Regions from separate parts of the Rossellomorea marisflavi genome, predicted to be linked through region 1. Evidence: riboswitches for the same ligand, from Rfam matches in the RefSeq annotation. Region 1 holds a riboswitch; the other holds the start of a gene.
The links. Region 1 has a riboswitch for S-adenosylmethionine ahead of K6T23_RS17350 (methionine ABC transporter ATP-binding protein). Riboswitches for the same ligand answer to the same signal wherever they lie in the genome.
Positions count from the first base shown of each region.

Region 2: it holds a riboswitch for S-adenosylmethionine, as region 1 does, so the genes downstream of both, K6T23_RS20630 (sugar ABC transporter substrate-binding protein) here and K6T23_RS17350 (methionine ABC transporter ATP-binding protein) in region 1, are expected to answer to the same signal.

Region 1 is NZ_CP081870.1:3,313,532-3,318,162, forward strand. It holds gene K6T23_RS17340 (MetQ/NlpA family ABC transporter substrate-binding protein) at 71-898, opposite strand; gene K6T23_RS17345 (methionine ABC transporter permease) at 914-1,582, opposite strand; gene K6T23_RS17350 (methionine ABC transporter ATP-binding protein) at 1,579-2,586, opposite strand; SAM riboswitch class I at 2,737-2,843, opposite strand; gene K6T23_RS17355 (thioredoxin family protein) at 3,537-3,848, opposite strand; gene K6T23_RS17360 (toprim domain-containing protein) at 3,851-4,210, opposite strand; gene K6T23_RS17365 (YusG family protein) at 4,348-4,581, opposite strand.
Region 2 is NZ_CP081870.1:3,996,600-4,001,230, reverse strand. It holds gene K6T23_RS20640 (IS3 family transposase) at 279-1,211, opposite strand; gene K6T23_RS20635 (helix-turn-helix domain-containing protein) at 1,226-1,540, opposite strand; SAM riboswitch class I at 2,080-2,186, shown strand; gene K6T23_RS20630 (sugar ABC transporter substrate-binding protein) at 2,286-3,359, shown strand; gene K6T23_RS20625 (sugar ABC transporter ATP-binding protein) at 3,373-4,631, shown strand, end outside.

The DNA of each region.
Region 1 (4,631 bases):
TTTCAGCTCCATTCTAATTCGAGTGATCGAAAATAGTATGAGCTTATTGCAAAAAGATTATGTTTGGTATTTATTCTTTGACCGGCACCACGGAACCTTTCCACTCTTTATTGATGAAGTCCTGAATTTCATCAGACTGAAGCACCTTCACAAGCTCCTTGATTTCTTTTTTGTCTTCATCACCTTTTTTGACCGCGATGATGTTCACATACGGTGATTCCTTGTCTTCAATGGCAATGGAATCCTTGACCGGATCCAGTCCGCTATCGATGGCATAGTTGGAGTTGATGACGACTGCATCGCCTTCTTCATTATTGTAAAGCTGAGTAAGAAGGGCCGGCTCGTATTCGTAGTCGAATTTCAATTTTTTAGGGTTTTCAGCGATATCATCCAATGTCGCCTGGGTTTTATCAATACCATCCTTCAATTTGATCAGACCGTTTGCTTCAAGCAAAGTCAGGATCCTTCCGTGCTCTGCCACGGAGTTACTGAATAGAATGGTTCCGCCTTCCGGGATATCTTTAAGGGATTGGTGCTTCTTGGAATATACCGCCATCGGTTCGATGTGAATTCCTCCGGCACTGACGAAGTCATAACCATGTTCCTTCTTTTGCCCTTCTAGATAAGGGATGTGTTGGAAGTAGTTCGCATCAAGATCTCCGCTCTCGAGATCCTTATTTGGCAGGACATAATCCTGATACGTTTCGATCTTGAGATCGATCCCTTCTTTTTCAAGGATCGGTTTTGCTTCCTCAAGGATTTCAGCGTGAGGAACATTGGATGCTCCGACCACAAGTTCCTTTGAGTCGCCTGAGCTACCGTTGCTCCCGCCGGTTCCGCATGCTGCCAATCCTATGATACTCGCTGCTGCAATCGTTCCCACTAACCATTTTTTCATCTGAATTCTCTCCTTTTATCGTTTATCTATTTTATTGGTGAAATAATCACCGACAAGCTGAATGATGAATACAAGAACCAGGATCATGATTGTCGCTGCCAAGGTGACATCGGTTCTGCTGCGCTGGAATCCATCCAGGAATGCCAGATTCCCGAGACCACCAGCCCCGATGACGCCTGCCATTGCGGTATAACCGACCAATGCGATGGCCGTCACGGTGATTCCCGAGATGAGAGCCGGCATGGATTCTGGGAGAAGGACCTTCATGATGATGGTACTCGTCTTGGACCCCATGGCTTTCGCTGCTTCGATGACCCCTTTATTGACTTCGCGGAGGGCGATTTCCACCATCCGGGCATAAAACGGGGCTGCACCGATGATCAGGGCTGGCAAGGCCGCGTTGGCCCCCCGGATCGTCCCGATCAATACCTTCGTAAAGGGAATCAGTAACACAATCAGAATGATAAAAGGGATGGACCTGAATATATTGACTGCCGCATTGGTAATCGTATAAGCCGCCTTGTTCTCCCAAATGTTCCCCTTCGATGTAAGGAACAAGAGGATTCCAAGGGCAAGACCGAGGAAAAAGGTCAAAATGACCGACATCCCCGTCATGTATAAGGTTTCAAGTGTTGCCTCCCACATTTTCTCCCAATCGACATTCGGAAAGACTTTTTCAATCATCTCTCCATCACCTCCACCTTCACTTGATTTTCAGCAAAAGCGACGGCCTGATCCACAATCAATGGATCTCCGGTCAGCTGGATGAACAACGTTCCGAAGGCCCCTTTTTGTGTTTGGGATATCTGCCCTTGAAGGATATTCACTTCAATATCGAACCGGCGGATCAGCGCTGTGATGAGAGGCTGATCTGTGCTTTCTCCTACAAAAGTAAGCTTCAGCACCTTCCCATCCTGACAATGTTCCAAGACATCATCCGATTCCTGTTGCTGAGAAACTTCTTTTACAAAACGCTTCGTCACTTCTTCCCTAGGGTTCCGGAACACGTCAAGTACGTCCCCTTCTTCGACGACTTTACCTGAATCCATGACCGCTACCCTGTGACAAATCTTGCGGATGACATGCATCTCGTGGGTGATCAACACAATCGTTAATCCAAGACGATCATTGATATCCACTAAGAGGTCGAGGATGCTGTCTGTGGTCTGTGGATCAAGGGCGGAAGTCGCCTCATCGCATAGCAGCACTTTCGGATCATTCGCCAATGCCCTTGCAATGCCGACCCGCTGCTTTTGACCTCCACTCAATTGCGAAGGATATGAATCGCCTCGGCCTTCAAGCCCGACCAGGTTAAGGAGTTCATTTGCTTTTTTGATCCTCTCTTTTTTCGATACACCTGCAATTTCAAGGGGGAACTGGATGTTTTCCAGGACCGTCCTCGACCAAAGGAGGTTAAAGTGCTGGAAGATCATCCCCATGGACTGCCTTGCTTCCCTGAGGGCCCTCCCTTTTGCCTCTGAAATCAGCTGCCCGTTCACATCGACGGCTCCATCAGTAGGGACCTCAAGCCCGTTTAACATCCGGATCAACGTGCTCTTTCCGGCTCCACTGTATCCGATCACACCGAAGATTTCTCCATCGTTGATGGTCATATCCACCCCATCGACGGCTGAAACCGTTCCGTTTTTCGTTTGAAAGATTTTTTTTACATCAGAAATCGTAATCATGTTGCATCCACCTCACCATCAGTAAAACCACCGGTTTACTAGGAATTATATCCAAATGACGTTTGCTGTTAAATCATCGAACGTCATTTGGAAAATAAAAATGCCTTTCTGCGATAAGCAGAAAGGCATACTATTTCAATAGTAGACTTTCTCTCATCTGTCGAAGCCTTCGCTTCGAGTGAATTGGCACCGTGTCAATTTTCATTGACGGTTGCCGGGTTTCATCGGGCACTTCCCTCCACCACTCTTAATAAGAGATAAACGTTATTTAATTATTCATACTAAATACTCAGAAATTTGTTACTAAAGTGATACTATCACCGAATAAACATGGTGTCAATTCATTTTTGCACATTATACGCTCACTGGTTCAACGATGTGAAAACGGGTCAACCAAAGCACGGATTCAGCAAACAACAAATGCCGGTAGCCCCCACGGACTAGGACATCCTTTTTATCAACAAGGGAAGTCAATCGCTCATTCCCTGCAAATAAAGAAAGCAACTGCCGTTCATGTCCAGCCGTTATCCTCAGGTGGGGCTCAGGATGGGGATTGGGAAGTACGGAACATCCCTTATTTGATATAGACAGACTGTACCCGCTTGAGCCACTTTGGAAGTGTAGGACGAACGGTGTGTCTGGAAATAATAATTGTAAGTGATACCTGGTCTCGCATTGATCTACTATTTTCTCTAAATACTCTCTCATGCAACCCCTCCAGTATCTCGGATACTTAACTAATTCCACTACTGGATTGTTTATCCTCCCGTACTTTCTCGACAGATTGTGGACGGACTGTCGAAGGAAGGGCCCAATAGACAATATATTGGCGGGTTCGTTTCATTTCCCGAGAAATATGTCCCGGTGTGTAGAAAAGTCGTAGTGGTTTTCGTGAAAATCTATCTATTTCTTGTGCTATTCGAGCATAAAAAAAGGCCTTTTTGGCCCCTTCACGCTACCTTTTTCAATGCTTCATACAGAAACGGTACAGACTGGAACGCATAGATCCGGTCGACCTCGACTCCATCTTTGAACAGGAGGAGGCAAGGAACGCTCTCGATTGCATACTCAGTTGCGAAATCCGCCATGTAATTAAGATTTGCCTTTGCAAAAACAAACGGTTGGGGCAGATTTTCTACGATCTCGATCATCCTCCCTGCAACCTGACAGGTCCCACACATGGGTGTATACAAATAGAGGGCAAGCAGTCTTTCATTCTTTCGAATCGTTTGCAGCGCTTCATGGCTGTTCAACTCTTTCAAATCTAATTCATCCTTTTTCCAAGATATTGTTGGTGGACATCAATATTGGCTCCGATCAAAACGGAAGCGAGGTGATATTCCGGGGCAGCAGCCACTTCCTTGTACATCCTGTCGATATACAGGTGGCCTGCTTCCGGGAACTCCCGCTTGAATTGCTTGCGGAGTTTTTCACCGGCTTCGTCGGCATCCACAAGGATGTATACGTCCCTGTCGATTAATGAATCAATCAGTTCGTCCATTTTAGTCAGACTGATCGTACCATTGGTACAAATGATTTCCACGGGCTCACTGATGATATCTTTGACCTTTCGTTTATCGGATGTGCCTTCTACGATCAGGACTTTTTCATCCACGACTTCCATGACAATCACCTTGACTTTCAGTGAAGTAGTAAAAGATTATTAATGGTCCACTTATTATCTCTATTTTCTCATGTCAGTGGTATTTTGCAAAGGATTTGATCCTAAAGAACACCGGGGGGGAATCCCCCGATGTCATGTTAACACCATCCACCTTCATCGCAATCCGTATAGCGGGCGTCATGCCCTTCTGATGAGGTATAGCTCTGGTAGATTTTATTTTCTTTCGCCTTGAAATTCGGCTGCATGCTGATCCCCTCCAACGAAAGGGGGACTTTCCCGATTGATTGGTTATCAAGGAATAGCTCAATGGAGCCATCCTTCACTTTTCCGATGACACGATCGGTCACATCGGCCTGTTTAGGTGTGAGCATGACCATCATCCTTTCATTAAAGGTTGAATTTATCTTGCCCTTGAGAATAA
Region 2 (4,631 bases), 680 kb from region 1:
TAGTTGATCTTAAAGTCTTAAAGTTGAAAATAAACAGCCTAAGTTGGCAACACGGTTCGATGAAAAAACGGGAGTTGGTAGTAAAAAGTTAAAAGTCGATAGAAAAAATCGGAAAGTTGAAAATAAAATTGAAAAAGTCGGTCTGACCCCCTAATTCCTGACGTATGCTTCCTCAATCTCTAGTACTTTCAGTTTTTTAATTTCTATACACTCTTCTTCACTTTTCAGATACCAGATGCAGTTTTTTAAAGTGAAGAAGAGCGAGATCCTATTCCCTGTTATAGACGTATGTTCATATCGACAGGATAACCCGTTTCTCTATACGTCTCATGAAATTGTAAAGGGGCCATTCGTTTCAAGCTGCCGTGGAATCGTCTTTCGTTATAAAAAGTCATGAACTCGTCTACTTCATAATAAGCCTCTTCAAAGTACTCAAACTCAAAGCGTCTGAATAAATCACGCTCCATGATACTGAAGAATGACTCAATATACGCATTGTAATTGGGTGAACGTGGCGGAATTCGTTCATGGAGAAGGTGATGCCCCTCGCAAAATGCCCCGAATAAGTTACTTACAAACTGGGGGCCGTTATCAGTTCGGATGATAAGCTGGTTTTCACCACTTGGCGGTGTGGAAACTCCCCTTCTAAAAAGCGCTTCTTCTAACATGGTGGTAATGTCTTTGGCCGTGCACCGCTGCCCTCGATAATGTCCAACAATGGAGCGATCCAGTACATCAATGGCACAGGCTACAAAGAAAAACCTTCTGGTTTCTGAAATCATTCCGTACTTGATATCAACCTGCCAAAGTTGATTTGGAGCGGTGATAATTCGATTACGAACCAATCGTTTAGGATACGTTGGATTTCCTTTTCGTTGGGGAAGAAGGAGCCCTAATTTCCGACATAACCTTCCCACCTTTTTATGGTTGATTTTAATATGGTGATTGACCTTTAAGAAATGGGTTAAATTCTTGATTCCATAGGTTGCGCCATCTCCTTCGACAGCTTCCATAAGGTACTCTTCAATTTGTTCATCTGGGATGCGAACCCCTGTTGTAGTAAAGGAATATCCAGGTACAGGGCGACCTCTCTTCCCCTTAGAATCGCCTGCTTCCTCTGCCTCGGTATGGTAATAGTAAAGGGACCTGTTGATTCCGGTAGCTTTCGTCAATTTGGTAATGGAGAATCCCTCCTTTGCCCATAGGTGAATTTCCCTTAAGACCGTTAGGATCGGAATGGGGTTTTTTTTAGGAGATTCCGAAGCATGGCGTTTTCGAGTTCCTTCTCACCCAATAATTTTATTGCCTGTTCGTATTTGGCCTTTAGTTCTTCTTTCGTTGGATCAATCGGCAATGACACAACGTCTGAATCCTCCATCTCTTCACGTACTTCCTCTTCATATTCCTTTATCCATTTGGATAAAGTAGGTCTGGAGATTCCAGCGTTTCGTGCGATAGTGGTATAATTTCCAGATTCAAGAGCCAACCGAACATAGTTTTTCTTAACCTCTTCTAATACTTCAATCTTCCTTTTAGGCATCAGACTACCCCTCCTCAGTTCCCTAAATTAGATAATTTCAGTGTACGATGATACGTAGAGGTTGTCTAAAGGAATTAGGGGGTCGTAAAGAAGTCGGTAATAAATGCGGGTGAGAATCGAAAAAAAGTGCCTGAAATGCTGAAAAACAGTTGAATTTACGATGAATTGAGGGTTGATAGAGCCTAACTGTAGCCCCATTACACCCCATATTTCCCATTCGACAAAAAGCGCCCTTCCTTTTCTTGAAAAACCCATAATTCACTATAAAACTCCATCCCCTGTGGACCATCTTACTACCCTTTCAGCGGTTTATTCATACGTAATAGTCACCACAGGTTGGACGGAAGCGGAAGTGGCTCGACTGCCTCCCCGCGGAAACCAAGTCCCTGCAGCGAAAGGAAACGGACCCCGTTCCTGTTCATTGCTTTTTGAAGGAGAGATCGATTAGGTTCTAAACTTATAGAATTCCAAAAAGAATATTGACAATATTCACTCACCTCGTTAAGATATCCAATATGTAGTTAAAATTTCATAGTTTTCTCTTATAAAGAGTTGGCAGAGGGACTGGCCCGATGATGCCCGGCAACCTACCGTATATACGGAAAGGTGCTAAGACCTGCAGGATGTGATTCCTGAGTGATAAGAGTGCGTTCATCCGTACATACACCTCTTTTCCTCAGGAAAAGAGGTTTTTATTTTTGTAGAGAAAAAATGAGGCGGGAAGATCCCGGAAGGAGAAGAGAGAATGAAAAAGGTTTTATCAGTACTCTTATTTGCGACACTACTCACCACACTGGCTGCCTGTCAGCCGAACGTATCGTCAGAATCCAAAGGGGAAGAAAAGCAGGGGACGTCCGAGCACCCGCTGGCAGGGAAGAAGATTGCCTTGATCATGCAGATCAACCTGGGGACGTTCTCGGCCCAGTATATTGAAGGAGTGAAAGAGCAGGTAAAGAAATTCGGCGGGGAAGTACAGGTATTCACTTCTGAAGGGGACTTGGCCAAAATGTCTTCGAATCTGGATGCGGCCATCAACCAGAAGTTTGATGGAATCCTCATTGACCACGGGACGAAGGAAGCGTTGCAATCAGGAGTGGAAAAAGCAAAAGAAGCCAAAATCCCGGTCGTCGTGTTTGATGCCGATGTGGAATCTGATGGTGTGACCGTCCTTGAACAGGGGGATCAGCAGATGGCGGAACAGACCCTCTCCAAACTCTCTGATGAGCTTGAAGGCAAGGGGAATATCGTGAAAATCTGGGTGGCAGGATTCGCTCCGATGGAAAGGCGTCAAGTCGCGTATCAGGAGTTCCTGAAAGAGAACCCGGATATCAAAGAAGTGGCTGCATTCGGAGCGGCGACCAACAACACGGCCTTGGATACCCAGGCACAAATGGAAGCGATCCTGAAGCAGTATCCGAAAGGAGAAATCGATGCGGTATGGGCCGCGTGGGATGAATTCGCCAAAGGGGCCGTCCGTGCCATTGAAGCAGCAGGGAGAAACGAGATCAGGGTGTACGGAATCGATATGAGCGACGAAGATCTCCAGATCATTCAGAAAGAAGGAAGCCCATGGGTGGCGTCCGCAGCAGTGGACCCGAAGGATATCGGCCGCGTGCAGGTCCGCTTCCTTTACCAAAAGCTTGACGGGGAGGAAACGCCTCAGACGGTGAAGCTTGAACCGGTCTTCGTCGAGAAAGAGCAGCTTCCGGAAGAAACGATCACCACCGATCAATTGAGTGAGCATATCGACGGCTGGGGGGCGAGCGAACAAGGGTATTCCGACGAGTTGAAGAAGCTCGAGGCATCATTTGAATCGTAAAGGAGTGGACGATATGTCTGCTGTAGTGGAAATGGTGAAGATGAACAAAGCGTTTGCCGGGGTGCAGGCACTGAAGGAGGCTTCTTTTGAAGTAAGGGCAGGAGAAGTGCATGCGCTCTTGGGGGCAAATGGTGCAGGGAAAAGTACGCTGATGAAAATCCTGTCCGGCGCATATGAGCAGGATGAAGGGGAGATCCGCCTGAACGGGGAGAAGGTGACATGCCGCACGCCTAAGGAAGCAAAGGACCATGGGATCCACTGTGTGTATCAGGAAGTCGACACGGCGCTCATAGCTGGGTTGAGTGCCATGGAGAATATCTTGCTGGACGATTTTTCCCCGGGAGGATCCTTCCTCATCCGGAAGAAAGCGATGGAGAAAAAGGCGGGGGAAGGGTTGAAGCGGATCAAGCATGAATCGATCCCTTTGCAGGAACCGGTGGGCAGGCTCAGTCTTGCGGATAAACAGATGATTTTATTGACGAGGTGCCTCCTGAGGGATGCCAAGGTCCTGATATTGGATGAGCCCACTGCCCCCCTCAGCTCTACGGAAACAGAAAAACTGTTCCGTGTCATTGAAGAGTTGAAGGCGTCTGGCGTTGCCATCATCTTCATTTCCCATCGGCTGCCGGAAGTCTTCCAGATCTCCGACCGCATCACGGTCATGAAGGACGGCGGTACGGTGGGAACGTACGAAGCGCAGGAAGTCACGCCGAGGGCCATCGTCGAAGCGATGATCGGGGGGACATACAAAGAGGAGTTCAACCGGAATCAGTCGGTGACCGGTGACGTATTATTCGAGGCAAGTGGTGTTTCGGATGGTGCGTTGCTGAAGGATATATCGCTCACCGTACGTGAAGGGGAGATCGTAGGCGTTGCCGGGCTTGTCGGCGCAGGCAAGACCGAACTTGCCAAGTCGCTCTTCGGGGCCGTGCCGGCCAAAGGCCGATTCAAGCTGAAGGGAAAAGAGATCGGCCACTCCAGCCCTGTGGATGCGGTCCGTAACGGTCTTGCGCTGGTACCGGAAGAACGGAGGAAGGAGGGCTTGTTCGTCCATGAGTCCATCCGGAAGAATCTGAGCTTCCCGGCTTTACGGTCCATTTCAAAGAACCTATGGATCAATAAGGAAAAGGAAAGGGAGATGTCACGGGAAGTCATTGCATCCCTTGGCATCAAGACGTCCAGTGACAGCCTGCATTCCCACTATTTGAGCGGGGGTAATCAACAAAAGGTGGCCATCGGGAAGTGGCTAACCATGGATGCATCCCTGTTATT